3 regions of the Bacillus sp. H1a genome follow, and region 1 is predicted to be linked to each of the others. Evidence: riboswitches for the same ligand, from Rfam matches in the RefSeq annotation. Region 1 holds a riboswitch; each other region holds the start of a gene.
What was found. A riboswitch is a leader RNA that binds a small molecule or an ion and turns the genes downstream of it on or off. The one in region 1 is predicted to bind cyclic di-AMP.

Region 1 (5,895 bases):
AACTATTAATATCGCATTGTATTATTCTATTTTCTTTCATATATTGAGATGGTTAAAAATAAAGAACGTTCTCATCGTGATTCATGTACTAACCACCTCTCTCGATTTACAGTACTCACTTAATGTTATAGAACATTTCATAACTTATCATATGTGCTTAGTATGAATAGTCTTGTATAAACTTTCAATCTTCACATGCACATAGTGAATATATTACATGAAAATATTATTCGTTTTAAACTAATAAACCTACGTAAGTATGAAATTTCATTTTGTTTTCATTCAAATTTTGTACTGTAAGGTCATTTAAACACAGCTATTTATCCACCGTAAAGAAGTATTTTTATTCCCTTTATTTTCAAGGTCTCATGTCCTTATTTCAAAATAAAATCCGAGAGACTAACTCAATTGAAATATCCATAACTCACACTAGAAAACGTGACTAACCCACAAACAATAAAATTATATTAGTATATCTTTTAGGCCGATATGCAATTATGCATAGAACATACAAAAAGATAGCTTCACAAAAGTGAAGCTATCTCTAACATTTATTTTTCTTATTTTTTCAAATGATATGGCACTGTCGTAATAACAACATTTCTTCGATACAGTAGAAACGCACGAATGAGTAAACTAGACTGATTATGAAGAATGTTATGCCAACCTTTTTTCGGAATAAACTGTGGTATAACGACCGTAACTCGGTAATTTGATTCACTCGCCTTATATTGCACCGTATCAATAAACTTTGTTAACGGTTGAATAATACTTCTATAATGAGAATGTAATGTAACAAGCCTTACTTCAGGTTGCCACTTCTTCCATTTCTCTTCAAATTTCTTTTCCTCTTCTCTGTCAAAAGCAACATATACAGCGATAACTTGATCTGCAGAAAGAGCCTTAGCATAATTCAATGAATTTTCTACTACATGAGTCATGCCAGCTACAGGAACGACAATTACATTCCCCTCAATCGGAACAATTCGCTCACAAGTTTTTAAACTTAATTGATCACCCACTGCATCATAATGCTTCTTAATTCGATGAAACAAGAAGATAATGAAAGGTAAGAAAATAAGTATTGACCAAACTTGCGCGAATTTAGTTAAAAAGAACATACTCATAACGATAAAACTAATAACTGCACCAGTTAAATTAATCGTTAATCGTAACATCCATCCCTCAGGTTTTTCACGAAGCCATTTTAGTACCATTCCAGTTTGAGAAAGTGTAAATGGAATAAATACCCCTACCGCATATAGCGGAATCAAGTGTTCTGTTTTCCCTTGGAAAGCTACAATTAAAATAATCGAAGCAATCCCAAGTATAATAATACCGTTTGAATACCCTAGACGGTCTCCTCTAATTGTAAACATTCTCGGGATGAACTTATCTTTCGCAAGATTAACCGCCAATAATGGAAAGGCAGAATATCCTGTATTAGCAGCAAGAATTAATATTAAAGCTGTTGTACCTTGTATGAAATAGTACATGAAATTACGTCCAAATGTTTGTTCAGCGATTTGTGAAACAACCGTTACTTGTTTACTTGGATTAATGCCATAATAGTAAGCTAAAAAGACAATTCCCGAAAATAAAACGGCAAGTAAAGCACCCATCGCAAGCAATGTTTTTGCCGCATTGTTAGGAGAAGGATCTTTAAAATTTGGGATTGCATTAGAGATTGCTTCAACACCTGTTAAAGCAGAACTTCCTGATGCAAACGCTCTTAACAGTAAAAACAAACTAATTCCTGCAACGGGTGTTCCAATTGGCGAATGTAAAGTCGGTGAAACTTGACCAGTTAAAATATTATATATTCCTACACCAATTAGTATAAATAATGCTAAAACAAATAAATAAACAGGATATGCTAAAATCGAAGCTGATTCAGTTACCCCTCTTAAATTTAAAATAGTAATCAATATGACAAATATAATCGCAATGATTACATTATGTGCATGTAAGCTAGGAAAAGCAGATGTGAGCGCATCTGTACCTGCAGACACACTTACTGCAACAGTTAAAATGTAATCAACTAATAAAGATCCTCCTGCTATTAAGCCTGGATTCATCCCTAAATTTTCTTTTGATACAACATATGCCCCCCCGCCATGAGGGTAAGAAAAAATAATTTGTCGATAAGATAAAATAAGAGCTGTCAATAATACTAATACCCCAACAGCTATTGGAATAGAATACCAATAAGCTACTGCTCCAAGACCTGCTAATGCAATTAAAATTTGCTCTGGACCATAAGCAACCGATGACAATGCGTCAGAAGATAAAATCGCTAACGCCTTCGTTTTATTAAGCTTTTGTTCTCCTAACTCGGTTGATTTTAACGGTCTTCCAATTAAAAATTTTTTGATAGCTGAAACCACTGCTGTCCACTCTCCAATAATTTTGTACGAACCATTCTGCTAGTCACAACCAATAAACTATCTCTTCAGAAAATAAAAATGTCTACAAGCCATAACGAATAGACTTGTAGACATTAATTTTTTTGTCGCACAAGCTCCACCTTCCTTCTCAATATAACGCTTACGAGGTTAGCTGTCGGATTCGGGCCTATGAGTAGCCCTACCTTTTTCAAGGATTCACCCCATTGAATTATGTACTAATCCATTTAAACGGGTCCCCCGCACCATGCAGTTTCAGCGATTTAGAAAATTGAAACTGTGGATTATAATACTCCTTTATTTTTAAAAAGTAAATAAAAATTTTCATAAAATAACTCAAATTTTAAAAAGCTAAAAAAATTATGATGATTATGTATGATTCCAGAATAAATAATCATAATTAATAATATTACAACCATTTAGGAGGCTCATATGTCAAAGAAAAAGAAACCAATCTTATCAGATTATTTTTTAGATGAAGTTAGAAAAGAAATCAACCATCTATACGGTAATATGGAAAAAGAACGGGATATTACACAAGAAAATAAAAGGAATCGATAATTGATTTGAACTAAGTTACAACATTAAAAAAGTCTGTTTTTACATAATGTAACTTAAAACAGACTTTTTTATTCTTAAACACCGATAAATTTATTGCGTATAAATTACAACAAGCATCCAAATAGCTAAAGCAGAAATAACTGCAAGTACTATACGAGTAGATAGTACACGCACTTCAAAATTTGTCTTTTTTGATGGTTCAGGATATGAAATAATGTAAATCCCTTTTAAGAGTGATAGCCACCCTATAAGTGTTACAAAGCCTTGCCAATTGAACTCCCATACATTATGCAAAATAACTGTGCTTACGCCTAAGAAAATTGATAAAAATCCATACATAATTCCAGAACCTCTATCTTCCACAACTAGCCTTTTCAATTCGCGTAACACGGATGGCCGTATAAAAAGAATTCCGGATACAATTAATATAATCCAGCCCCAAAACAAACCTAAAAAAGTAATTATAGTCATGCTCCCCTCTCCTTTCCATCACATTTATATTTCAATACTCACCATTTTTAGAACTCACTTATTTATCTATGTATTAAAAGCAAACATCCAATTTCATCAAATGCTGTTTTTATACGTGCACTAAATTATTCAAAATCCCCATTGAACGATCATACATTTTCTACCTTCACTAAAAAACAGAAAGAAGTATAGAAAAAACAATAATGTTTTTTCTATACTTCTTTCATTTCACTACTACAAATAAACTATACCAATTCTTTATTTAAAAACATTTCTTGATATACTTTTAAGTTTTGATATACTATTTCCAATAATGGAGTATCTATATGCAATTGCTTTGCTAGTTCCAACAAATATCCTTGCAAATGCGCCCCTTCAATGAACGAACCTTTTTCCATATCACGCTGCATAGAGGACTTCATATCATAAGAAATTTTATCAATTGTTTTCATATGTTCCTCAACAATATTATCCTTAACTGGAGCTCCAAATGCCCTCATAATTTGCATAGATTCCTCAAATACATTTCGGATAAATTCACGTCCACCTTCACTTTCACGAATCGGCCCTATTGGCGCACGCATTAATGTTGTCACTCCTGACATTACGGTGATAAATAAATATTTATGCCACATGTCCTGCAAAATATTTTCACTTAATACAAAACTAGCTTTCGTACCCGCAAATACTTTAGAAATACGTTGCATTCTCTCTACATCTTGAGGCTTAATTTCCCCAAATACAAGTCTATTGGCAGCACTAGTTTGTACGACATCCCCTTCGCTATTTAATGTCGTTTCAATAAAGCATAAACCACCAATCACCTTTTCCTCACTAAACTCTTTTTGTAATAGTGATAAATGAGCCATACCATTCAATAATGGGATTATGACTGTATTCTCACCTACAAATGATTTCAAATCTACTATTGCCTCTTTTAGGTGATATGCTTTTGTTGAAAATAAAATCACATCAAATGGAGCAGTGATATCTTCTTTCGTTATTAATTTCGGTTGAAATGAAAAATCTCCGTTAACGCTTCGGATAACAAGACCTTTTTTCTCTAATTGTTGTTTCCGTCTACTACGAACGAGAAAAGTAACATCTTCTCCCTTTTCTACTAGTCGTCCACCAAAAAATCCACCAACGCCTCCAGCTCCTAATACTAAAATGCGCATATTACATCCCCCTTTTTAAAACATGATATTACTACTTTTAGTATACATAATATTGTACATGTCCCCTAATGAATAAGCTGAATTTTCATTCTTAACCGAGTGAAAAACAGTGGTTATTTTTAAGCAGATTTGGGCATGTTGTTTCTATAGCTTATATTGAAAGGAAACTATGTAAATGGAGGCAATACAAACAATCGAAGAAAAATATGTATCAACAGCGATTTTTCAATTTATTTTCCCATTTTCGTTCAAAAGTGGATATGAACAAAATATGTTCCCTTTCTTACAAAAAAATGATTTCCGGCCCTTTCGACTCGATCATCTCGAAGATGAAAATACATATTACGGGGAGTTTCATGTTTCACATCAAAATATGGAAGCATACTATCTTTCATTTACAAATAAAATTCTCTTTCCTCGCTCTGAGCATCAAAAAGGATTACAGCGCTATTCTAAAGATCTCAATTTAAACGGACATTTAACAACAAATCTAATCTCTGTCCCGTTCACAGTGCACTCAATCGATGTAACACTATGCCCTTATGAACTTGGGTTCCTAACAATTCGAACTGAAGTTAACACCTCTCCAAATATGACACTATCAGACGCAATAGAATTCGCTACACGATTCCGTGTACTTGAAACGAGAGATGAAACGGACGAAAATATTTGCATAACATGCGATGGGAAAAAATATTCCCAAGTTGAAAAATTCATTTTCGGTTATTTATTTAACGGCTTAACAGATTTTTTTGAAAAGAAAAGATTAAGAAGTTCTTACTTTCAAACTTTTCCTTTCTTTGAAGACCAAAGAATGTACGTGCAAACTTTGTTATCGCTAAAAGAAAATATGGAACTTAACGTTATTGATGTTTATCGTACTTCCAGTCTTTCTGGATTAACAAGTGATGGTAAACCATATGTTAGTGCGAACAATCTCCCTTATATTAATGATTACTTAAAACAGCACGCCTATCAAAGGTGGGCTCCTAATCGTTATTTCATAATGGAAGAACATATTTTCACATGTATTACGAACGAAGATGATAATAAAATAGCTAAACTTGCTAGCCAAATGTATGGGGAGTTTTATTACGCTTTATTATTAAACTTATTTCATAAAATTGTATTATTAAAAATGGCAAACGCTTATGCTGAACTAAATATTGAACAGGATACAAATGAGATAGAGAAGTTAATTTATTCTATCAATTCGTTTACAGCTAATTATTTTTCTTTAGAATTAGTATCTCAGTCACAAAGTGAAGATATTTTCTTTC
Region 2 (12,656 bases), on a different contig from region 1:
CCTATTAAGATGGCACAGGCAATGAAGTTAGGTATTGAGGCAGGGCGCTTAGGCTTTGAAGCGGGTCGTATTGCACGTAAGCGTTGTGCAACAGCAAGTAGCCCTTTAGAAGGAATGAGCGTAGTTGAATAATCGATATTCTCGCCAAGAGCTATATTCTCCAATTGGAGAAGAGGGACAACAAAAGATAGGAGAAAAGCATGTACTTATTATCGGTGCGGGCGCACTAGGTAGTGCAAATGCAGAGATGTTTGTAAGGGCTGGTGTTGGTAAGGTGACAATTGTTGACCGCGATTATGTGGATTGGAGTAATTTACAAAGGCAGCAATTGTACGCGGAGCGTGATGTAGAGAATAATCTTCCGAAGGCTATAGCGGCAAAAAAACGTCTAGAAGAGATTAATAGTGAAGTAAGAGTCGAAGCTCTCGTTCAAGATGTAACGGCTGAAGAATTAGAAGAACTCGTTACAAATGTTGATGTAATAATTGATGCAACTGATAATTTTGAAACACGTTTTATTGTGAATGATATATCGCAAAAATATTCTATTCCGTGGATTTACGGAGCGTGTGTAGGTAGTTACGGTCTTTCTTACACAATTCTTCCTGATAAAACGCCATGTTTATCTTGTTTATTACAATCGATTCCGCTTGGCGGGGCGACATGTGATACAGCGGGGATTATATCACCTGCTGTATCTCTTGTCGTTTCTCATCAAGTAACAGAAACACTAAAACTGTTAGTAGAAGATTATGAATCACTTCGAAATGGGCTTGTGTCGTTTGATGTATGGAAAAATGAATATTCATGTATGAATGTGCAAAAGCTTCGGAAACATAATTGTCCTTCATGTGGTGAGGATGCATTATATCCGTATTTAAATAAAGAAAACACTTCAAAAACAGCAGTTTTATGCGGGAGAAATACAGTTCAAATTAGACCACCTCATAAAGAAGAAATGGATTTTGAACAATATAAAGAATTGCTGAATGATCGCGTGAATGATTTGAATGTAAATCCATATTTATTATCATTTTCTGTTGGAGAAAAGAGATTAGTTGCCTTCAAAGATGGCCGTGTACTTGTGCATGGAACGAAAGATATAAGTGAAGCAAAAACAATTTATCATCGCTATTTTGGATAGAAAAGGATGAGTGAGATGAAAGTAAATAAAGCTTTAACGATTGCAGGATCTGATAGCGGAGGCGGCGCTGGAATTCAAGCAGATTTAAAAACTTTTCAAGAGCTTGGTGTGTATGGAATGACAGCTATTACAGCAATTACTGCTCAAAATACGCTTGGCGTTCAAGGGGTATATCCTGTTTCTTTAGAAGGAATTACGGAACAGCTGAATTCAATTGGTATGGATTTAACACCAGATGCTGTGAAACTAGGAATGCTATTTAGCAGTGAAATTATTCAAATTGTGGCAGAACACATTAAGAAATTTGGCTGGAATAATATTGTGCTAGACCCTGTTATGATTGCAAAAGGTGGCGCTTCATTATTACAACAAGAAGCAGTACACGCATTAAAAGAATATTTATTGCCATTAGCTACTGTTGTAACACCGAATGTTCCTGAAGCAGAAGTGTTAACAGGACTAGAGATTCATAATATAGAAGATAGTAAAGAAGCTGCGAAAGTATTGCATGAATTAGGAGCTAAATATGTTCTTATGAAGGGCGGACATGCAGAGTATCAAGGTAATAAAGTAATCGATTTACTCTTTGATGGTGAGCAGTTTATCGAATTTAGAAGTGAAAGAATTCCTTCGAAGCAAACGCACGGGAGCGGGTGTACATTCGCGTCTGCAGTTACAGCAGGACTTGCTAAAGGATATTCAATTGAAGAGGCAGTTCAAGAGGCAAAACAATTTATTAGTATAGCGATTGAAGAGCCTTTGAATATTGGAATTGGTCATGGACCGACGAATCATTTTGCTTATAAAGTGAATAAGACACATGTATAAAGACATGAAAAGCTAGTTTTTTAACTGGCTTTTTTTCTGTTTACTTTTTCAAAATTTAAGAGTAATATATCAGCCAGAATCTGTTTTTTATTTCCGTATTATGTGGGGATAATGGATTATTTTGTAATACGCTGAGTCCAGATTTATGGAGCGGAGGAACCAATTTGTGCGTCGTCACTAGGGGTGAATCTTTCAATTTTGAAAGTAGGGCTACTCTCAAAGTCCGAATCCGACAGCTAACTTCGTAAGCGTCTTGAGAGAGGACGGTGCCATGATGGATACATCACTTCATCGGTCTGATTAGTATAGGAGAATATCAATCTATGTTTAGATTCTTTTATGCTAAGGAGGATGAGGTATATGGAATTAACACTTATTTGTGTTGGAGAAGAAAATAAAGTAAAGAGTTTAAGAGAGCTAGTAGCATTTCAGCATGAGTTAATTATTTTTACAGCAAATGAAGAGATAGCAGCTGAAGTTAGAAACTATGGATTTGATTCGACTTATAGCTGTAATAAGGAGCAGGATTTTACTAGTATTTGCGAGTGTATTAAGAAGGTGATTTTGCTCGGAGATGAGCTTTCAATAGTTAGTTTCTTCACAGAACGTATTCGTTTTTCTTTTCAAGCGCCTATTACTGTTGTCACAAGGAATAAACGATATCCGGCCAGGCTCTATGAAACAATTGGAGCTAAAATTGTCGTGTTTACAAACTGTGATAACATTTCGTTTTTATTTTTTGAATAGGGCGGGAGGAAGCGAAGATGAAAGTATTACTACTTGGAGATATAGCGAATCGTTGGGCGGTATCGGTAGAGCGAGTTCAAGAATTGGTAGTGCTCGATCCGATTTTTCCGAGGCCATATATAATATTGCCATCGAAAGATGCTTTATATTTAAAAACAGATATTATCGAATATGAGCAGCTACATGCAGAATTGTCACAAGTTTATATTCGCGGGAGAAATTTACGTGCATTTTTACGAGGAGATTAAGCATTGAATAAAAGAGCGAATGCTGAGTGCAACAAGCTATGCACTTTATGTAATTCGCTCTTTTTATTTCATATTTAAAAGATCATTTCTATGAAAAAGAAAGAAAAGACAAGAAAATAGATGAAAGAACATTAATAACGTGTAATGTAAGCGTTTAAATAATAAAATATTTTCTTATTTAAAGTAATTTGCCTCTTTACAAGTTAAATATAGAGGAGTATATTTACTCTCATAAATCATTCATAAAATTTCCAAAAAAACCTAAAATCGCTGAGTTCCAGAAATGGAGCGGGGGAACCAATTTTGTGCATCGTCACTTGGGGTGAATCTTTCAGTTTTGAAAGTAGGGCTACTCTTTAGGCCCGAATCCGACAGCTAACCTCGTAAGCGTTTAGAGAGGAGGTTTACTTTTTGTTGTTCATTTTTTGAACACTGAGTAGAGCTCAGTGTTCTTTTTTAATATTTTAATGGTAAATTTTTACAAGAAAAGAAGTGAGGGATAGCTATGTTAGATGTTGTAATGATCGGGATATTTGTTGTATTAGTTGCATCGATGGCAAGTCTTGCAAGTTGGTCAGATAAAGTTGTGAAAGAAGGGAAGCAATCATGATGATTGCCTTATCGGTTATTGTTGCAGCGATTACGGTGTACTTAGTGTACGCATTATTAAATCCAGAAAAGTTTTAATTAGGGGGAATCATTCATTATGATTTGGGTTGCAGTTGTTATTACAATGCTCTTGTTTATTTTAGTAGCAAAGCCAATGGGGATTTATTTAGAGAAAGCCTTTCAAGGTAGCAAGACGCTAGATAAAGTATTCGGGCCTTTTGAAAAACTTATATTTAAAATTACAGGGGTGAAACAATACAATCAAACGTGGAAGCAATACGCATTATCACTAGTATTGTTAAATGGATTTATGATTGTCGTTGTATATTTCATTTTCAGATTACAAGGTGTGCTGCCGCTAAATCCAGCGCATATTGCAGGGATGGAGCCTACGCTCGCTTTTAATACAGCAATTAGTTTTATGGCCGATACAAACTTACAGCATTATAGCGGTGAAAATGGTTTGTCTTATTTATCACAATTAATCGCCATTACGTTTTTAATGTTTGCAGCACCAGCAACGACTTTAGCGATTGTTATGGCATTTATAAGAGGGCTTGCTGGAAAAGAACTTGGGAACTTCTTCGTTGATTTTACGAGAGCTTTAACGAGAGTTTTTCTTCCAATTGCATTTATTGCGGCGTTAGCCTTTGTCGCACTCGGTGTACCACAAACGTTAGACGGGGCAGTTACAGCACATACGATTGAAGGTGCAAAGCAAAGTATATTACGTGGACCAGTTGCATCATTCGTTTCAATTAAGGAACTTGGGAATAACGGTGGTGGATTTTTCGGGGCAAACTCAGCGCATCCATTTGAAAATCCAGGACAAATCACTAATATTTTACAAATGATGCTTATGATGTTATTGCCAACAGCACTTCCATTTACGTACGGACGAATGGTAGGAAATAAAAAACAAGGACGTATCCTTTTCGTTTCACTATTTATGGTGTTTTTACTAGGGTTTATAACGATTACGACATCTGAATTAAACGGGAATCCAGCGTTAAATGGAATAGGTATTGAACATGTGCAAGGAAGTACAGAAGGAAAAGAAGTACGATTCGGAACAGTATTCTCTTCACTTTATGCGACAGTAACGACAGCTGCTGAAACAGGGGCAGTTGATACGATGCATGATACGTTAACACCAATTGGTGGTTTAGTTCCACTCGTAAATATGATGTTGAATACAGTATATGGCGGCGTTGGAGCAGGCTTTATCAATATTATCATGTATGCAATTATTGCAGTCTTTATATCTGGATTAATGGTCGGACGGACACCAGAGTTTTTAGGTAAAAAGATTGAAGGTAAGGAAATGAAATTAATTGCAGTAACGATATTATTTCATCCGTTACTTATTTTAGGATTTTCAGCATTGGCTCTTTCAACAAATCTAGGAACAGATGCCATTTCGCATTCAGGTTTCCACGGTTTAACGCAAGTTGTATATGAGTATACATCGTCAGCTGCGAATAACGGATCTGGATTTGAAGGTTTAGGGGATAATACACCGTTTTGGAATATTACGACTGGTTTAGTTATGTTTTTAGGACGCTATTTCAGCTTAATTACGATGCTAGCTGTTTCCGCTTCACTGAAGGAGAAAACGGTCGTACCAGAAACAGTCGGAACATTCCGTACGGATAATAGTTTATTTGGTGGCATCTTCATCGGAACGATTGTAATTGTCGGTGCGTTAACATTCTTCCCGATGTTAGTATTAGGCCCAATTGCAGAATTTCTTACATTGAAGTAATGGAGGGTAAATGATGAAGCCGGTAGTAGTAAAAGAAAAACAAGTGAACGAGTCACAAATACATGTTATAGAAGATGAGGTTAGACAAGCGAAAACGCTGGATCGCGATATCGTGACGCATGCGATAAAACAATCCTTTGCGAAATTGAATCCGAAAGTAATGATTAAGAATCCTATTATGTTCATTGTGGAAATTGGATTTATAATTACGTTACTTTTATCCTTTCTTCCAAGTAGTTCGAGTAGCGTACCAGGGTGGTTTAATATAACAGTTTCTCTTATTCTATTATTTACAGTTTTATTTGCTAACTTTGCAGAAGCGTTAGCAGAAGGGCGTGGTAAAGCGCAAGCCGATTCTTTAAAACAATCGAAGAAGGATGTGTTTGCAAATATTATAAAAGAAAATGGAGACATCGTTCAAGTTTCAGCAACTGAGCTGAAAAAAGGTGACATTGTTATTGTAAAACAAGGAGAAATGATTCCGAATGATGGTGAAGTAATTAAAGGATTGGCGTCTGTAGATGAATCTGCAATTACAGGGGAGTCAGCTCCTGTTATAAAAGAAGCAGGTGGCGATTTTTGTTCAGTAACAGGCGGAACGATGGTCGTAAGTGATGAGATTACAATTGTAATTACAAGTAATCCTGGTGAATCATTTATTGATAAAATGATTTCTTTAGTAGAAGGAGCTGCTCGTCAAAAAACGCCGAATGAAATTGCTTTAAATACAGTATTAACGAGTTTAACTCTAATTTTCTTAATCGTTGTTGTGACGTTGCCGATCTTTACAAATTATTTAGGATTTCAAATTGATACAGCTGTACTTGTGGCATTGTTAGTTTGTTTAATTCCAACGACAATTGGTGGGTTATTATCAGCGATTGGTATTGCTGGGATGGACCGCGTGACAAAGTTTAATGTATTAGCAATGTCAGGGAAAGCAGTAGAAGCTGCGGGCGATATTAATACAATCATTTTAGATAAAACAGGTACGATTACTTTCGGGAACCGGATGGCACATACACTACTCCCTGTAGGAAATGAAACGATTGAGCAGGTAGGGAAATGGGCTGCGATTAGTTCTGTTTTAGACGAAACGCCAGAAGGTCGATCTGTTATAGAGTATGTGCAAGCAAAATCAATATCATATAATAGAGAACTTGCAGAACAAGGTGAATTTGTTCCGTTTAAAGCAGAAACGAGAATGAGCGGTGTTGATTTACAGGATGGAACGAAAGTGAGAAAAGGTGCTGTTGGTGCCGTTATTGAATGGGTTCAATCACAAGGCGGAACGATTCCAAAAGATGTGAATCAAAAAGCAGATTTAATTTCAAAAGAGGGTGGAACACCACTTGTAGTTGCAGTAGATGATCGTATTTACGGTTTAATTTATTTAAAGGATACAGTAAAACCTGGTATGCGTGAACGTTTTGAACAATTGCGCCAAATGGGGATTAAAACGGTTATGTGTACAGGTGATAACCCATTAACAGCAGCAACAATTGCAAAAGAAGCAGGGGTAGATGAATTCGTTGCCGAGTGTAAACCAGAAGATAAAATTGCGGTTATTAAAGCAGAACAAGATAAAGGGAAACTTGTAGCAATGACAGGTGATGGTACAAATGATGCTCCGGCATTAGCGCAAGCCGACGTTGGATTAGCGATGAATAGTGGTACAACAGCTGCGAAAGAAGCGGCAAATATGATCGATCTAGATTCGAATCCAACTAAAATTATTGAGGTTGTAGGAATCGGTAAGCAATTGTTAATGACACGTGGTGCGCTAACGACGTTTAGTATTGCGAATGATATTGCGAAATATTTCGCGATTATTCCAGCGATGTTTACACTTGCGATTCCGCAAATGGAAGCATTAAATATTATGGAATTAACATCACCGCTTTCAGCAATCTTATCAGCATTAATATTTAATGCAGTCATTATTCCGTTACTAATTCCGTTAGCGATGAAAGGTATTGCATATAAACCGATGAGTTCTAATGCACTGCTTAGCCGAAACTTACTCATTTACGGGCTTGGCGGAGTTATCGTTCCATTCATTGGAATTAAAGTAATTGATATGATTGTCGGCTTGTTCATATAAGGAAGAGGGGAAGAAAGATGGCGAAAAGACAAAGTATACTTTCACCAATTATTCGTATTACTTTTACATTCTTAGTCTTGTGTGGACTTGTATACCCGCTAATTGTAACTGGTATTGCGCAAGCGGTAATGAAGGATAATGCGGATGGAAGTCTTATATATAATGATAAGAATGAAGTAGTTGGTTCAAAATTAATCGGTCAAAATTTCACAGATCCACGTTATTTTCATGGGCGTGTCTCTAGTATAGAATATAAAGCAGAAGCATCAGGGTCTAATAACTATGCACCGTCTAATCCAGATTTAGCGAAACGAGTAGAGAAAAGTATTGCAGATTGGAAGGTACAAAATCCAAGTGTGCCAGTTACAGAAGTACCGATTGATTTAGTAACAAATTCAGGTTCAGGACTTGATCCGGATATTAGTCCACAGGCAGCTTACGTACAGGTGGATCGTATCTCGAAATTAACAAATATTCCGAAAGAAAAGCTTGATCAGCTTATTAAAAATCAAACAGAAGGCGCTACACTCGGTTTATTTGGAGAGGACCGTGTAAACGTCTTAAAGTTAAATTTAGAATTACAGAAACTAATAAAATAGTAACAGTGCTACCTCAATCTAATGGATTGAGGTAGCGTTGTTTCAAAAGAAAGGTTGTGCGTGTCTTGTATGCAGATGACTATAAACCAACGTTTCAAAGGCGAACACCGGAAGAGTATTTAGAATATATTCGTCAGCAAAATCGTGGAAAGTTAAAGCTATACGTAGGGGCTGCTCCAGGAGTAGGGAAAAGTTATAAAATGCTCTTTGATGCTAGAGAAATGCAAAAAGATGGTATTGATATTGTAATTGGTTTAATTGAAACGCATGGAAGAAAAGAGACGGAAGAAGCAATTGCTGATTTAGAAAAAGTTCCTTTAAAAGAAATAGATTATAAAGGGAAAGTATTTTATGAACTGGATGTAGAAGGAATTATAAAGCGAGCACCACAAATCGTTGTTGTTGATGAACTCGCGCATAGTAATATTCCTGGTTCTAAACATAAAAAACGGTACATGGATGTTCAAGAATTGCTAGAGGCTGGTATATCAGTATTATCCGCGTTTAATATTCAACATTTAGAAAGCGTTCATGACATTGTAGCTCAAATTACGAACGTCAAAGTACGAGAACGTATTCCGGATTTTATTTTGCAAAAAGCAAATGAAATTCAACTCGTTGATGCAACACCTGAGGTATTAAGGAAGAGATTAATAGATGGAAAGATATATAAGGAAGAAAAAATTCAGCAAAGCTTACAAAACTTCTTTACGCTTAATAATCTAGGGGCACTAAGGGAATTATCGCTTCGTGAAGTTGCAGATGATATGGATGAAAAAATTAGTCAAACAGTTATAGAGCCGATTGGCGTGAAAGAAAAGATTCTCGTTTGTGTACAATACAGTTCAACAGCAGAGAAATTAATAAGAAGGGGATGGCGCATGGCTGATCGGTTAAACGCTGAATTGTATGTCTTAAATGTAGAAAGGGAAAATATAGATTCTATTTCAGCAGGGAAAAAGCAAACAATTGAAGAGTGGAAATCCTTGACGAATCAATTTGATGCGAGCTTTGTATTAGAAGAAGCGAAAGGGAGAAAGCCAGCTGATGTTATTATTGAAGTCGCGAACAGACTACAAGTAACGCAAATTTTACTCGGACAATCAGCAAGAACACGGTGGGAAGAAATAAGAAAAGGTTCTATTGTAAATGAAATTATGAGACAAACGAAGCATATTGATATCCATATCGTTGCTGATCAAAGAGCTTAAAATAGAGACCTCCTTTCGGGAAGTCTCTATTTTGCTTTTTACTTATTTTCTTTTTTGTAGAGTATGGGGATTTTATTCCCGTGAGAGAAAGACATTCACTTAGAAGTAGACCTAGGTTAAGAGAATGAAAATAATATAAACGAAGCCCCTCAACGTGGATGTATATTTATCTATCTTGGCGAAATATTTATTCCATATTTTTCTTATAATTGAGTTTTAATAAACTTTTAAAATCTAACTCAGCAATTAATACACTTAATAATATGAGAGTTGCACCTAAGTAGCCTTTAAGTGTGAGTGTTTCACCCGTGAAAAAGAAGGCAAAACCGGCTGAAAAAACGGGTTCTAGTGAAAAGATAAGACCTGTATGTGTGGGAGTGGTATATTGCTGGGCGATAACTTGAACAATGAAAGCTACTGCTGTGCAAAATATACTTAAGGCTAAGGTGATTAGCCATGAGTCAATAGTGCTTGGAAGTTTTGGGGTTTCTATAATGAATGAAAAAATAAGACTAAATAGGCCAACAAAGCCGAGTTGTATTACCCCAAGAGCAATTGAATTCACATGTTTCGTTACTGTGCCCGTAATGATGACGTGAATCGCATAAAATAAAGCAGACAATATGCAAAATATATCGCCGTTACCGATCTTAAATTCACTATTTAATGTTAATAATCCGATTCCTATTATCGTTAAAACAATTCCTAATATAACTTTCTTTTCAGGAATGTGCTTTAAAAATATAGATGATAATATTGGAATGAAAATGACAGTGAGACTTAGTAAGAAACCTGCATTAGAAACACTTGTATACTTTGTACCGAAAGTCGCAAAAATATAAACTATAAATAAAACAGAAGCTAATATAAAAGCATATTTTACAGTTTTAAAATCAATTTTGAATAAGTGTTTGTAAAATATTAAACCTGATAAAAGAAAGGCAATAATAAATCGTAATGCGATTAAATTATATTCTTCTATGTCATCAAGGCCAACCTTTGTAAGTAGGATGGATGCACCCCAAAAAAATGTAACCAGTAGTAGCATTAAATCAGCTTTTAATTGTAATTTCATCCCTATTCCCTCGTTATCTATAATTTGTAATTTCATCCCCATCATCTTATTATATATTTTAATTTCAATTCTGAATATTTAAAATTAAAAAATTTGGGATTATTTATAATAATTCATTTAAAGAAGTCGTAGCGATATTTCGCTAGCCTGATAGTGATGTGGTGCTATCATTAGGAAGAAGAAATTCTTTTTTTTCAAGCCTTTTAAATATAGTTTCTGAAAGAACTCATATATAATAGAAAAAGATACTTAACATAGTGAATAATTAAAGAGTCAATATATAGAAAGAGGAGAGAGTAACATGCTTGAAAATACGGGGTTAGTATTAGAAGGCGGCGGTATGCGCGGAGTATATACTGGTGGGATACTAGAATACTTTATGGAACAAGATTTATATTTTCCATATGTAATCGGTGTATCAGCTGGTGCTTGCCATGCAGCGTCGTATCTTTCCAGACAAAGAAATAGAAATAAAACAGTAAATATTGATTATGCATCACATCCACAGTATTTATCGTATAAAAACTTATGGAAAAAGCGTCAATTATTTGATATGGATTTCATTTTTCATGAAATTCCAGAAAAGCATGTACCGTTTGATTTTGAAACATACTTTAATAGTCCAGAGCGTTTCCTTGTAGGAACAACAGATTGTGAAACTGGACAACCTGTTTATTTTGAAAAAGAGGGAACGAATGATGATGTGTTAAATTTATTGCAAGCGTCTAGTTCATTGCCATTTATTGCACCGGTAGTAGACTACCGAGGTAAGCAATTATTAGATGGCGGGATTTCTGATCCGATTCCAGTTCGTAAAGCACAGGAAGATGGATTTAAAAAATCAGTCGTTATTTTGACGAGAAATCATGGTTACGCGAAGAAAAAATCAAAGTTTGGCTGGGTTGCAGCAAAGGCTTATAAAAAATATCCCAACCTTGTAAATACGATGTTAGCTCGTTATGAAGTATATAATGAAACACTTCACTACATTGAAAGAGAAGAACAAGCGGGTAATTTATTTGTTATTCGTCCAGAAGTGCCGCTTCAAGTAGACCGTATGGAAAAAGATACAGCAAAACTACAAAATCTATATGAGCAAGGCTATGAAGATGCGAAGAGGCAATTTGCAGATTTACAGGCGTTTTTGCAAAAATAATAATTAGGCTGTGGAGAAGGAGTTCTCTGCAGTCTTTTTTGTATTACTTTGGTGCTTATACGTTACTTTTTTTATGTATAAATGTTTAAGAGTTTAAAGAGTTTGTAAAACATATGGGTTTCTTATTGAGGAGAATTTGCTTGAAGGTTATGGTGTAATATGGATAAAAGTGTGTGAAGGAATGATACATATCGAAAATGTATATAAAGGACTTAGACATACTGGATTTACTGCAATGCTTATTTTTGGCGGCGTATTTTTACTTCGCTGGCTTATTCATGATGAAATGTTATTAGATCAGCTTATTGGGTTTAGTGTAGGGATCGTGATGGCTATTTCATCAGTTTTCATTCAAAAGTATAGTAAAGAATTACAGGTAGATGAGAAGTATTAACAAATTGTAAGCTCCCTTTATATTTGGAGGGGGCTTTTTATAGTTAAGAGGTTTGAATAGAGAGGAGGCGTTTGGATGATTTTCTTATTTGCGGTGTATTTTGTTTTTATTATGACGTTGTTAGTTACATTTCTTCTTTCTAAAAAAGCATATAAGAAGCCTCCTGTTAAATATATCCCAACGTTAATTTTGTTTATTTTGGCTTTTATTTCTTCTATTATGTTTGTAATTAATAACGGAATGGGAGAGCTGATGATAGCAGGCTTCTTAGGACTTGTAGCAGTAGCGAACCTCCTCTTACTACTTGCGTTAAAAGTAGTTCGTACGATTGTTGCAAAAGGAAAGTAGCGCATCGGAATTCGATGCACTACTTTTTTATTTAAACTTCTTTTTAATAAATGAAAAGGCTAAAGCTGTAATTAAAATACTGCCTTTAATGATATCTTGTGCATAATAAGGAACGTTCATCATTGTGAGTCCATTTAATATGATGCCAATTAGTATGGAGCCGAGAAATGTTCCGATGACATTTGGTTTCTTGGCACCGAACATTGCATAACCGATGTAGGCAGCTGCGACTGCATCCATTAATAATGGGGCACCAGCTGAAACTTGTCCTGTTCCAACGCGGCTACATAGAATAATGCCGCCAATAGAGGCTAGTAAACCGCTAATCATATAAGCATATACACGGTAACGATCGGTAGGAATACCCGCTAATCTAGCAGCTTCTCGATTCCCACCTGTCATATAAAAGAAACGACCGTATGTTGTTT
Region 3 (12,656 bases), on a different contig from region 1:
TGTGCAGTTGGTATTGAAGCAGATGAAGAAGTAATTAATGAAAATGTAAATCGTTCATTGATGCTTGTAACAGCGCTAAACCCACATATCGGATATGAAAATGCAGCGAAAATTGCAAAGCATGCTCATAAAGATGGATTAACTTTAAAAGAAGCAGCACTGCAATCGGGATTACTAACAGAAGAGCAATTTGATGAAATTGTAGATCCGAAAAAAATGATTGCTCCGAAAGAATAATGGAAGAGGCCAAGGTTCTTAGTTTAGAATCTTGGCATTTTTTATTGTATTTCAGTTTTTAATTGCTTGCGGGAAGGTAAATACGTTTAGTGGGTCATATTTTTTATTTATTTTTCTTAATTTGTTTGCATGTGTTCCGTAGTAAGCAGTCATGTAATCTTGTAAACGACTGTACGGAAAGTTGACAAATGAGCCTTCTGTTATGGATTCAATATGCTCAAATCGTTTTTCTAACCATTGTACATTATCTTTTTTTAAGATTGGATCTTCCCATATAGATTGAAGCCCGATAATATAATAGGCATCTCGGTAATAAAAAGCAGTTTCATCTTTATTTATGTCTTTTACTTTCCCACCTAGCGGATAGAGGCTTATCGCTGCAAAAACACTGCCGGTCGCTCTTTTTTGAATAAGACTAATGATTTGTTCTATTTCTTCCTCATTATATTGTTTCTGCACGAATCGTCCTGCAGATTTAAATTGTTCAGAGGGTGGATATGAAGACTGTACGATTTCCATTGCCTCGAGAAAGCTAATATATTGTAAATTTGTTGTTACACCGTCTATATGAAGTAAATCTTGTAAAATGATATTAGCTTCTTCTGGTGTCCCGTAAAATAAACCTCGTCCATATATTGCTAGTCCTTCTGTAGCTGAATTATATATACTTGCACCAATAGTCATCTTATTATTTAAATCTACTAACCAATTTTGCCATACATGAAGAAATTCCTTTTGGATGTTTACTGAAGCATTTGGCCAATATAGTTCAACTAAAGTAACTTTATCAACTTTTGGAGGGAGCTTAAAAGTTAGCGAAACGACAATGCCAAAGTTTCCGCCACCAGCGCCGCGGCAAGCCCAAAATAAATCTTTATGGCAAGATTCATTAGCTGTAATTACGCTACCTTTATAGTCAATCAATTCTAGCTCAATTAAATTGTCGCAGCCAAGGCCGAAATATCTACTAGAGTAGCCCCAACCGCCACCTAACGTATATCCACTTACTCCAACAGTTGGACAAGTTCCCCCTGGAAATGGGTAACCTTTTGAAGAAATAAAGTCATAGACTTGTTTATTTTGAGCACCTCCTTGAATTTTTATTGTATTTTTATCTTGATTAAACTGGATGCAGTTCATTCTGCTTATATCGATTACAAGGACGTTGTTGCCGATAGAATACCCTTCGTAATGGTGCCCGCCAGACCGAATGCGAATAGCAATTTCATTTTTTCTTGCCCAAATAATTGCATTACTAACATCCCATTTTGTATAGCAATAAACAATAGCTAAAGGGAATTTTTGAACAGCACGATTCCATTCTTGTCTAGCGTCTTCATATTCATAATCATATCGTGTAATAATTTCACCTGTTAATCCTTCATAACTTAACTCATACATGATAAGCACCTTTCATTCGTTTAGAGTAAGAGTTCACTTTTTTAGAAATAGTGTATGTTCGTATTGTTTGTTGGTGATGGAAAGATAGAGATATCTTTTTGGAATAAAAATAGGCTAACTTAGAAATTAGTTAGCCTGAGCGAGCGATTAATATTTAAACGGAGGTTCTGTTTGTAGATAATATCCATTTCTTACATGACCAGTCCAATTCGCAAAAAATTGTCGCCATGAAACACTACTAAAAAATGCATCTATAGATTGTGTTTCGGAATTCCAGTCTAAAATTAAGAATGGTGTATTTCCTAATTGCCAAATTCCTCTGTTCACGTCGGTTCCAGTTTCGCGAATTAATAGGAGTGGTAGCCCATATTGATATCCCATAGCTGGTTCAATTTGAGAGAAGGGAGTTCCTTCCCAAAATGGTGTTTCGGGTACAAATGGTCCAACGTTAGTTTTTAGACCTTGTACAAAAAAACGTTGGAAATCTACAGCTACGAGACCGTAACTTGATAAAATCATTCTTCTTATGCTCGTTAAAGGTGATTCAGGGTATTGATCGCTTCAAGGGAAAAGAAGAGCTTGTTCAATTCAAAAATGAGCCTGTCTAAAAATTGCTGTTGTAGTTGATTAAGTGTATTTACAGTACTTAAAAATACAGGAGTATGGACATTAGAATAAAAATATAATTGGCAAATATATTAAAGAGCTTTTAGAATAAGCTTTACCCCACTAATAGTATGAACTAGTGGGGGATCAATCGAGTACTTTCATATGTGGGCAGTTCTCTTTTAAGTATGAAATGAATTGTTCCTCTTCTTGCGGTACAAATGATGTTACTGAATCGAATAGATTATAATAAATTTCTAATTGTTGTCTTGTCCATTTTTCGGAATAAAGTTTTTTACCAGAGTATTTAATGTGACGTATATCTTCAAACGGAATTTCAGTGCGGAGAATGAATCCATGTTTAATAACAAGAGATGATTCCGTTATTTTGTAATGAGAAAAATAAAAAGAAGAGAGATTCACGATATTTAAAAGCATCATAAGAGTGAAAAAAATAGAATTCTCATTTTGAAAAAATAGAGAAATGAAGAAAACAACGATAAGCAATGAGAGAAAAATGATATTGAATGGATTTTTTTTCGTTTTAAATTTCAAGTCAGTCACCTCGTTATACCAATCATTAAAATAATTAAATCACAATATAATAATGAAACGTAAAATTATGCAATATTGCATAATTTTACGTTTCATTATTCGTGTAAACTTTTTTGATGGGATAAATTTAAATGAAGTTTTTCAACAGTGGAGTTGCATAAAATGACTTGCAGAAAAAGAGTTAAAGTAATAGTCATAATTAGTTGTACGATGATCATTAGTGGTTGTTCAAATAGATTTGTTGAGGATGGAAATGGAAAACATGTATTTGTACAAGCAAGTAAAGTTTTAATAGAGGTTATTTATAAAATATATAAGAGGTAAAAAGGTGTTTCCGCATATGGAAACACCTTTTTTGTAGTTAAAATTGAGTGCTGGAAGGATCTTGAATAGTAGTCATGTTTTGCTTCACATCCCATAATAATTAGTTTTTAAAATACATTCGCTTTTCGGTGTGATAAGTCCTTTTTGTATCTTCGAATAGATATTTTTATAAAAGTTTATAAAATAGGCAAACGGAATGTTGAAATGTTTATTTTCATTATGTTAAGATGATGAAGTGATAATAAACGATATTATAATTTGTTTGTTTTTAAATAAACCTTTTGGAGGAATGTTTAGTATGGGTGATATTTCAGAGAAGTTTTGGGATGCGTCGGTAGGGGAATTGAAGAAAGGGTATGTGTTTGATACGGAAGCAGAAGAATATATTTGCTTAGCTTGCGGAGAGACATTTATAAAAGGGGTTATTTATCAAGATAATCAAGTTTTGTATGAAGCAGAGAAGTTTGTACAGTTGCATATTCAAAACGAGCATACGTCTATGTTTGATTATTTATTAAATCTAGATAAGAAGTTTACAGGTTTAACCGATTTGCAAAAGAAAATGGTTCAATTCTTCCATATGGGACTTAATGATAAAGAAATTGTAAAAGAGATGGATGGCGGGAGCACATCAACAATCCGTAATCATCGATTTACATTACGGGAGAAGATGAAGCAAGCAAAAGTATTTTTAGCATTAATGGAATTATCAGAAGAAAAATCAAAAGTTCAATCTAAATTTGTTCCGATTCACAGAACAGCTACGATGGTAGACGATCGCTACAATATTACAGAAGAAGAAAATGATGAAGTGTTAAAAGCGCATTTTATAGAAGGATTAGATGGACCGCTGTCTAAATTTCCTAAAAAGCAAAAACGTAAATTAATTATATTGCGTCATTTAGTGAGAAAGTTTGATAGTAATAAAAAGTATACTGAAAAAGAAGTAAATGCAGTTTTAGAAAATGTATATCCGGATTTTGTGACTTTAAGAAGATATTTAATTGAATATGGTTTTATAGATAGAACAGCTGATGGAAGCCAATATTGGGTGAAATTATAAGAAATAGAGAAGGAAAATGAATAGAAGCACATAATTAAAACAACTACACAAAGAGATAGAAGTTAAAGAGAGTGTATGGAGTGAATAGTAAGAGTACGATTTGAAGTGTTAGAAGTTAATATTTTAACGAGCAGACAGAATTGAAAAATTAGAAGAGAAATGGTTGGTGCAATTTCAACCATGTGGAGCACGGATATGGCCGTGTGATCTCGAATTAAAAGGAGAAATGAAATTTGAAACCACCTACAGATAACAATAAAGAAGGTGTAGAGTCACAAAAGTCAGAAAAGGAAAAGAAACCGATATGGAAATCGATGTCCATGTTTTTAGTTCCGTTACTATTAAGTAATGTATTACAATCAGTAGGACAATTATTTGGTATGGTAGTAGTAGGAAGATGGCTTGGGGTAAATGATTTAGCTGCTATATCGGCATTCTTCCCGTTATTTTTCCTACTCGTTTCATTTGTAATTGGAATTGGTTCTGGTAGTTCTATTTTAATCGGTCAGGCGTTTGGTGCTAAAAATGAAGAACGTTTAAAAGCTATCGTTGGTACGACGCTTACGTTTACTTTTATTATCGGAGTCGTGTTGGCGATAGTAGGAAGTGTGTTTGCACTGGATATTATGCGCATTATGGGAACACCAGAAAATATTATTGATATAAGTGTACATTATGCACGTATTTTATTTATATCTATGCCAGTTTTATTTTTATATTTTGCGTATACAACTTTTATGCGAGGGACGGGAGATTCCAAAACACCATTTTACTTTTTAATAGTTAGTACAGCACTAAATATGTTATTATTACCGATCCTTATTTTTGGTTGGTTAGGACTTCCGCAATTAGATGTTTACGGAGCAGCCTATGCTTCGGTTATATCTACAGTAATTACTTTTATTGTCATGCTAATGTATTTAAAGAAGAAAAATCATCCACTACAATTAGATGGGACAGTAAGAAAATATCTTCGTATGGACTGGGAGTTATTAAAGTTATTGTTACGCCTCGGTATTCCAGCGAGTATTAATATGATATTAGTTTCATTATCAGAAATCGCGGTAATCGCATTTGTAAATCGGTATGGTTCAGATGCAACAGCGGCGTATGGCGTTGTGAACCAAGTTGCAAGTTATGTACAAATGCCAGCGGTTAGCCTCGGTATTACAGTATCAATTTTTGCAGCGCAATCAATTGGTGCGAACCAATTTGATCGATTGCAGAAAGTTGTTAAGGCCGGAATTATTATGAATTACATCATTGGTGGCGTATTAATATCACTTATTTACTTGTTCTCAAGAGATATTCTAGCACTATTTTTAACGAGTCAAAATACAATTGAAATTGCTCATAGCCTAATCATGATTACATTATGGAGTTACTTAATTTTCGGTCATGCACAAATTATTAGTGCGACAATGCGAGCAAGTGGTATAGTACTATGGCCAACTGTAATCGGTGTTGTATCAATTTGGCTTGTTGAAGTACCTGTGGCGTATTATCTTTCTTACCATACGAGCCTTGGCATAGAAGGGATATGGATTGGGTATCCAGCTGCATTCATCGTCAGCTTAATATTACAGTATGCATATTATAAGCTTTCATGGCAGAAGAAACGAATTACACGATTAGTAAGTTAGAAGATGAAAATGAGGTGTCCGAAAAGTCGAACTTTTTGATGAGGTGATGCCCTTTTGATTTCGTACAATAGTAAATGGGATTATATCAATAATTTTTCGAATATATCTATCATAACTTGCAATATATCGGCAATTAGACAAAGTATATCGATTTGCCAACAAATACTGACAAAAGTAGCAAGGCTATAAAAAGAAGAGGCGGTGCCAAAATATCATTTGGCACCGCCTCATTTTTTGTTAGTAAATGTCTATAAATAACTTTTCAAAGTTATGTCAAAATGTTGTCTAATGAGTTTTCCATTATTCATATAAAACTCCCAAGCTTTCTCTGGTTCACCGATAATTTCAAATGAATCTTCTGTAATATATAAAGCGCAATTATCTTCTAATGCAATGCCCTCTATATGAACTTGGTGAGTTTGTAAAAACGTATGGAAGGCATTCATTCTATTTAATTGATTGTAATGGGGGCAAAATCTTTTGTTAACAATACTCCAGCCACTACTTTCTATATAACCAGAACCTTCATAATCTGAACGGATGCTAGATGTGAACCAGCACATAGCACCGGCACTATATCCTGCAATAAGTGTTCCATGTTGTAAAGCAAATAGTAACTTTGCATCTAGTTTATGTTCTTTCCATTGTTCCAGCATTTGAACGTAATTCCCACCGCCAAGATAAATTAAATCGGCAGAATGAATCATCTCATCTATTTCATATTTAGTAGGTGTTTCGTTTATAATACGTAAAATTTGAACCTCACAATGTAATTGTTTTTCAAACGTTTCTAAAAATAATTTTATATAGTCTTCATCATCATGACTAGCTGTTGGAATAAATAATACTTTTGGGTATTGTTTATTTGTTAATTTTATAAGTCGTTCATTAATATGCAAGTGATTTGAATCTTGTAAATCACCGCCACCAATGACAGCTAATTTCATAGGAAAGCACCACCTAATAATATTTGTTATGTAAAAATTCGATAGCGGGGAGTTACATTCCTTCTGTGATTTAATGAATTAACAAGTAGAATGAATAATAAAAAATACAGTTTAAAATATATTGAAATAGTAAGGGCTGTCGGTAGCTGTAGATAGCAAGGGATTAGAAGCGGTTTATTGATATATAATACTGGATACTATCGTTTCAAAGTATGGAAGTAATATGGTTAAATGAATATAACGACGTATTAATTAATATTGAATGAGCTTTTATAGTTAAAAGGTGCGGGAAATACCAGAGAATTTACAAAAGTGGCTTTTACTTTTTATAGGAACTTATTTTATAATATGGTAAATTTATACCAATATATTTATTTGGTATGAAATGAAAAGAGGGAGCGTGAAAGAGTGGATTTTCGATTTGAATTTACAACAAAACTGAGAGAATATTTAGATGATGAGAAGGATGAAAAAATAATAAAGGATGGACACAGAGATATAATTTTTCAGTATTTATATCCTTTAGAGAGTGAAATTGGCTTTGTTAAAAATCCTAATTTTACTTTTTTGGCATCAGGAAGACGTTCACATATAGTATTAGAAAATATTGAATTTAAAACAGAAGTAAACGTAGAAAGTAATGTAATTGAAATTACAAAAGTAGTGGATAATGTCGTTATTCCATTGGATACTATCGTAGCAAAGGATCGGGAATTATTTGCACTAGGGCGTAATGAAAAATTTAGTGTGCAAATATTAGAATATTATCTCTTTGAGACATTTGGTGAGAAGTTAGGTTTACAATGAACCTAACAAGGTACAGACTAATAATTAGTGGAGATTGGAAAAACACTAATTAAAGTATCAGCTTATAACATTCATGTTTGACCTTTTATTTATTTCGTACTACAATCTGTAGTGTGAAAGGAGTTATAATATGTTTACTCAAAACTACAAGTTAAATGAGCAAGGATTAAATCACTTTTTCGGACCGCTTGAAGCGAAAATTATGGAAATTGTTTGGTCTACTCAAGGTATTACTATTAAAGAAGTACAGCAAAAATTAAGTGAAGAATCCCCGGTGAACTTTAATACTGTAATGACAGTTATGAACAGATTAGTAGAGAAAGCACATTTAGAAAAACATATTGTGAAAAGAAGTGGTATGTATCGTGCTGCACGAACGAAAGAAGAATTTTTATCCGATCAAACGAAGAAAATGACGCAGGAATTAATGGGTGAATTTGGGGATCTTGTTGTGAGTCATATGATAGATGAGTTAGAGCAAGCTGATCCGTCTTTAATAAAAAGGTTAGAAGAGAAATTAAATCAGCTAAAAAAAGAGGATCGATAACATGATGTGGCAAATGCGTAAAACCGTTTTGTTAGCAGTGAGTATTAGTGTTCTTTTTTTTAGTATGTTAGTATACTACGTCACATACCCATTTCTTTTTCAAAATAAAGCATTTTTTCTTTCACAGTTTTGTTTATTTGAATTGCAAAAGCATATGAGGGAACTATCAATACTCCGCATTATGATGGCTGGATTACTGTTATTTACTGTATTCATTATAAGTAAAAGAATTTGGAAGCAGTTTTTTTATAGTAAAAGATTGAAGAAAAATCTCGTGTCTATTACAAGAAAAGGAAAGCGAGTATACGTATTATCGACGTTACAGATTACAGCATTTACAATTGGGTTATTTCGACCGAAAATTGTAATTTCAGAAGGGATGTTTCAGTCGTTTTCAGAGGAAGAAATTGATGCGATTGTTTTACATGAGGAGTATCATCAAAAAAATCGAGATCCATTAAAATTATTTTTCTTTACACTGTTAGCAGAAGGAATGATGTATATTCCTGTATTAAAAGGGATGCTACAGCGTTATCATGTGTATCAAGAGCTATCAGCTGATAAATATGCGATGCAAAAAATGAAATCTTCATTCGAGCTAGGTAGTGCGTTATTAAAATTAATTAAAATAAAGACGATGGAAAATAAATGTATTACAGCTTCATTTGCGAAAACCGCAATTAATTTACGGATCGAGCAAGTGTTGAATGAAAAAGTTGTTAAGCTCAATATACCATTACATACAAATTCAGTATATGTTACGTTAGGGCTATTTTGTATGTCGATTGTACTTATTGTCGGAGAGTGCATATAGCCTCTTTTTTTACTTATTAGCACTACAATTTGTAGTGTAATATGGAGGAATAAAATGAATGCAGCGGATCTAACAATTTGGCTAGTAGTAGGGACAGGGGTACTTTCATTTATATCACCATGTTCTTTACCGCTATATCCATCTTATTTATCATATATTACAGGATTTTAGAAATGAGGAGGAAGAAAAGTGAAGAAACTAATTGCTATTATACTAGCTGGGGCACTAATTTGGGCAGGAGTTAACTTTTATAATACTAAGAAAGAAGAAAAAGAAAGAAAAGCGAAACAAGCGGAGTTACAAGAGAAAGAAGTATTACCACAAGTGGGATTTAAAGCGCCGAACATAACATTAAAAGGATTAGATGGAAAGCTTTATTCGTTAAATGATGCAAAGGGAAAACCATATATTATTAATTTTTGGGCATCATGGTGTGGCCCATGTGAAATGGAGGCTCCTGACTTAGTTCGTTTGTATGATAAATATAAGAAGGATGTTGAAATCTTTGCGGTAAATGCAACTATCGGGGATCCAGTACAAGAAGCGAGCGCATTTGCAGATCGTCACGGATTTAAATTTCCTGTTCTATTAGATATGGATGGAGTAGCTGGAATTGATTATAAAGTATTCTCGTTACCAACGACATTTTTTGTTAATAAAGATGGAATTATAGCAGATCAAGCACGAGGGGTATTACCTCCAGATCAATTAGAAGAGAAGTTTAAGAAATTAATTGAGAATTAAGAGGGGATTTTATAGTGATGGAGTGGATAGTGAGGTTACAACCAGTATCGCTTATAATAGGAAGTCTATTTGGATTTATACTGATGAAACGAAAGATGAGGCACCAAAATGTATCATATGAAAAAATGATGGATGTTGTAACAAATGCTTTTCTTATCATCGTATTTGTATGGAAATTTGCACCGGCAATTTTAAATCCAGTATGGGCAATAGGATCGCCATTGCAAGCGTTATTAGCTGTAGGAAGTATTCAGCACATTATAGTGGGGTGCATAATTGCAAGTATATACATTGTTTGGAAAAGTAAAAAGAAGCAATTTTCGCTTCGTATTTTACTTGATGCATTGCCTTTTGGACTATGCATGAGTATTATTTTTTATTTTCTATTTCATCAAAAATTAGGTGTACAAACTACAGTGCCTTGGGGTGTGAAAATATATGAATCTAAATTTTTATATCATCCTATTTTCGTGTATGAAATTGTACTCGCACTTTGTATAATAGGCTCGTTATGGTTAAAGAATGAAAGATTAGGAAATAGAAAGAATATAAGCTTCTTTCTAATCTGTGAAGGAATAGCTCATATACTCCTTTCGCTAATTAGTGAACAAAACTCGATTCTATTGGGTCTGTCTATACAGCAAATAATGAGTTTTTGTGTTATTAGTTTAGGTATTTTGTTAGTGCCAAAAAAATAAAAATAGCCATGTACGGAGAGCATCCGTGCATGGCTATTTTTAATAGTTATTTTGTAATAGTTTGTTGTAAAAAGAGAATTATATTTCTCTCTTTACAAGTACAATTCAGAGGAGTATATTTACAGACAGAATAGCTCAATTTGTATTTGGCAGCCGAATATGTATCGCTTAATCCATTATGGAGCGGGGGAACCAAATTTGTGCATATGGCATTAGGGGTGAATCCTTTTTATAGGTAGGGCTAATCTCAAGGTCCGAATCCGACAGCTAACCTCGTCAGCGTTTTGAGAGGGGGGACTTGTGTATATAAAACACTAGGTGCAACCTAGTGTTTTCTTTTTTTATTCTCTTAGTAGCAAAAAATGAAAATATGTATTCTTAAAGAGAGGGAGAAAAGAATGAGCTGGTTTACAAGTCTAATTACAATTGTTCTATTCGTGTTAATCGCAAAACCTATGGGAGATTATTTATATAACGCTTTTCAAAAGCATCATTCATTTCAAAAAGTATTTGGACCGATAGAAACAGTATTATTTAAAGTGACTGGAGTTAAAGGTCATAGTCAAAGTGGTAAAAGATATATTTTTTGCTTATTAATGACGAATTTTTCTTTTATTGTAGTCGTATATGCTATTTTTAGGTTACAAGGAATATTGCCGTTAAACCCTAATCATTTTGAAGGATTAGAACCTACTTTAGCTTTTCATACAGCGATTACGTTTATGACGAATGCAAATTTACAACATTATGGTGGTGAAAGTAGTTTATCGCATTTTTCTCAAATGATAGGCGTAACGTTTATGATGTTCGCGGCTCCAGCAACTTCAATGGCGGTAGGTATTACATTTATTCGTCTATTGGCTGGGAAAAGAATTGGGAACTTTTTTGTTGATTTTGTTCAATCTATTATACGTGTACTTCTGCCGATTGCGTTTATAACATCATTGTTATTTGTATTATTAGGAGTACCGCAAACCCTTGATCCAACAGTAACTGTGAAAACGGTAGCAGGAACAATACAAGAGCTTCCACGCGGGCCGGTAGCTTCTTTATTATCTATTAAAGAACTAGGTGACAACGGTGGCGGATTTTTTGGAACGGTTTCTGCACACCCTTTCGAAAATCCTAATATGGTCAGTAATGTGTTGCAGATGGTATTACAAATGCTAATGCCAATGGCGTTTCCATTTGTATATGGGAGAATGGTCGGTAATCGAAAGCAAGGACGAATGCTTTTTATATCAATGCTTATTCTTTTTATAATTGGTTTCTCGGTTCTTGCTACGACTGAATTAAAGGGGAATCCGCTGTTAAATCAATTAGGATTAGAAAGCTCACAAGGAAATATGGAAGGGAAAGAAACGCGTCTCGGTGTTATTTCTTCAGCTCTTTACGCGAATGTTACAAGTGCCTCTGGTACTGGTGGGGTCAATACGACTCATGACACGTTAACGCCAATTGGAGGGATGGTCCCGCTTGTAAATATGCTTTTAGGAGCAGTGTTTGGTGGTATTGGAGTTGGGTTTATGAATATAATCATGTATGCGATGATTGCTGTGTTTTTAGCAGGATTGATGATCGGCCGTACACCGGAATTTTTGAATAAGAAATTGGAAGGAAAAGAAATGAAGTTAATCGCGATTACGATTGTATCTCAGCCATTACTTATTCTTGGAGCGGCGGCAATTGCTTTTTCGACTTATCATGGAACGGATGCCATTTCCAATCCTGGTTTTCACGGTTTAACTCAAGTAATATATGAATATACGTCGTCAGCTGTTAATAATGGATCTGGATTTGAAGGGTTAAAAGATAATACACCGTTTTGGAATCTTTCAACTGGTATTGTAATGTATATTGGTAGGTATTTTGGAATCATTACAATGCTTGCTGTTGCAGTAGGGCTTAAAAAGAAGAAGATTATTCCTGAAACGATAGGAACCTTTCAAACTGATACTCGTTTATTTGGCGGGATTTTGTTAGGGACAATATGTATAGTAGGTGCATTAACATTTTTACCAGTGCTCGTACTTGGCCCAATTGCTGAATTTTTAACGATAATTTAACTATATCATGTAATAAAGAAGGGTAATCCGTGTTTTTTAGGATTACCCAGTTTTCATTTTCATAATATGAACTAAAAAATCGGCGGAGTAACAGAAAATAAAACAATTGCATTTTTCTCGAATTGATTCACCCATTTATGCTTTAAATAAGCCGGTATTTTTACACTATCACCAGTTTCTAATATGTATTCCTCGTCGTTTAAA

Region 2: it holds a riboswitch for cyclic di-AMP, as region 1 does, so the genes downstream of both, U860_RS0122100 (hypothetical protein) here and U860_RS0130520 (APC family permease) in region 1, are expected to answer to the same signal.
Region 3: it holds a riboswitch for cyclic di-AMP, as region 1 does, so the genes downstream of both, kdpA (potassium-transporting ATPase subunit KdpA) here and U860_RS0130520 (APC family permease) in region 1, are expected to answer to the same signal.

The regions. Positions count from the first base shown of each region.
Region 1 is NZ_AYMH01000132.1:558-6,452, reverse strand. Features, by position in the region: gene U860_RS0130520 (APC family permease) at 561-2,387, opposite strand; cyclic di-AMP (ydaO/yuaA leader) riboswitch at 2,530-2,676, opposite strand; gene U860_RS36935 (hypothetical protein) at 2,838-2,966, shown strand; gene U860_RS0130505 (hypothetical protein) at 3,057-3,437, opposite strand; gene panE (2-dehydropantoate 2-reductase) at 3,683-4,615, opposite strand; gene U860_RS0130495 (hypothetical protein) at 4,791-5,895, shown strand, end outside.
Region 2 is NZ_AYMH01000047.1:11,257-23,912, forward strand. Features, by position in the region: gene thiG (thiazole synthase) at 1-132, shown strand, start outside; gene U860_RS0122090 (thiazole biosynthesis adenylyltransferase ThiF) at 125-1,144, shown strand; gene thiD (bifunctional hydroxymethylpyrimidine kinase/phosphomethylpyrimidine kinase) at 1,160-1,972, shown strand; cyclic di-AMP (ydaO/yuaA leader) riboswitch at 2,092-2,239, shown strand; gene U860_RS0122100 (hypothetical protein) at 2,333-2,719, shown strand; gene U860_RS0122105 (hypothetical protein) at 2,737-2,967, shown strand; cyclic di-AMP (ydaO/yuaA leader) riboswitch at 3,226-3,371, shown strand; gene U860_RS0122110 (SipW-dependent-type signal peptide-containing protein) at 3,473-3,577, shown strand; gene kdpF (K(+)-transporting ATPase subunit F) at 3,574-3,654, shown strand; gene kdpA (potassium-transporting ATPase subunit KdpA) at 3,674-5,341, shown strand; gene kdpB (potassium-transporting ATPase subunit KdpB) at 5,355-7,445, shown strand; gene kdpC (K(+)-transporting ATPase subunit C) at 7,463-8,044, shown strand; gene kdpDN (KdpD-like non-kinase potassium sensor) at 8,101-9,255, shown strand; gene U860_RS0122140 (DMT family transporter) at 9,443-10,330, opposite strand; gene U860_RS0122145 (patatin family protein) at 10,632-11,486, shown strand; gene U860_RS0122150 (hypothetical protein) at 11,668-11,880, shown strand; gene U860_RS0122155 (hypothetical protein) at 11,956-12,228, shown strand; gene U860_RS0122160 (ABC transporter permease) at 12,256-12,656, opposite strand, start outside.
Region 3 is NZ_AYMH01000028.1:62,935-75,590, reverse strand. Features, by position in the region: gene fumC (class II fumarate hydratase) at 1-237, shown strand, start outside; gene U860_RS0113790 (FAD-binding oxidoreductase) at 289-1,638, opposite strand; gene U860_RS31510 (hypothetical protein) at 1,786-2,157, opposite strand; gene U860_RS0113780 (PH domain-containing protein) at 2,392-2,808, opposite strand; gene U860_RS0113770 (DUF2087 domain-containing protein) at 3,422-4,186, shown strand; gene U860_RS0113765 (MATE family efflux transporter) at 4,420-5,829, shown strand; gene U860_RS0113760 (peptidase E) at 6,078-6,776, opposite strand; gene U860_RS0113755 (DUF3942 family protein) at 7,185-7,583, shown strand; gene U860_RS0113750 (BlaI/MecI/CopY family transcriptional regulator) at 7,714-8,130, shown strand; gene U860_RS0113745 (M56 family metallopeptidase) at 8,132-8,944, shown strand; partial or broken gene U860_RS33320 (cytochrome c biogenesis protein CcdA) at 8,999-9,109, shown strand; gene U860_RS0113735 (TlpA disulfide reductase family protein) at 9,134-9,688, shown strand; gene U860_RS0113730 (prolipoprotein diacylglyceryl transferase family protein) at 9,703-10,386, shown strand; cyclic di-AMP (ydaO/yuaA leader) riboswitch at 10,542-10,684, shown strand; gene kdpA (potassium-transporting ATPase subunit KdpA) at 10,785-12,452, shown strand; gene U860_RS0113720 (XRE family transcriptional regulator) at 12,524-12,656, opposite strand, start outside.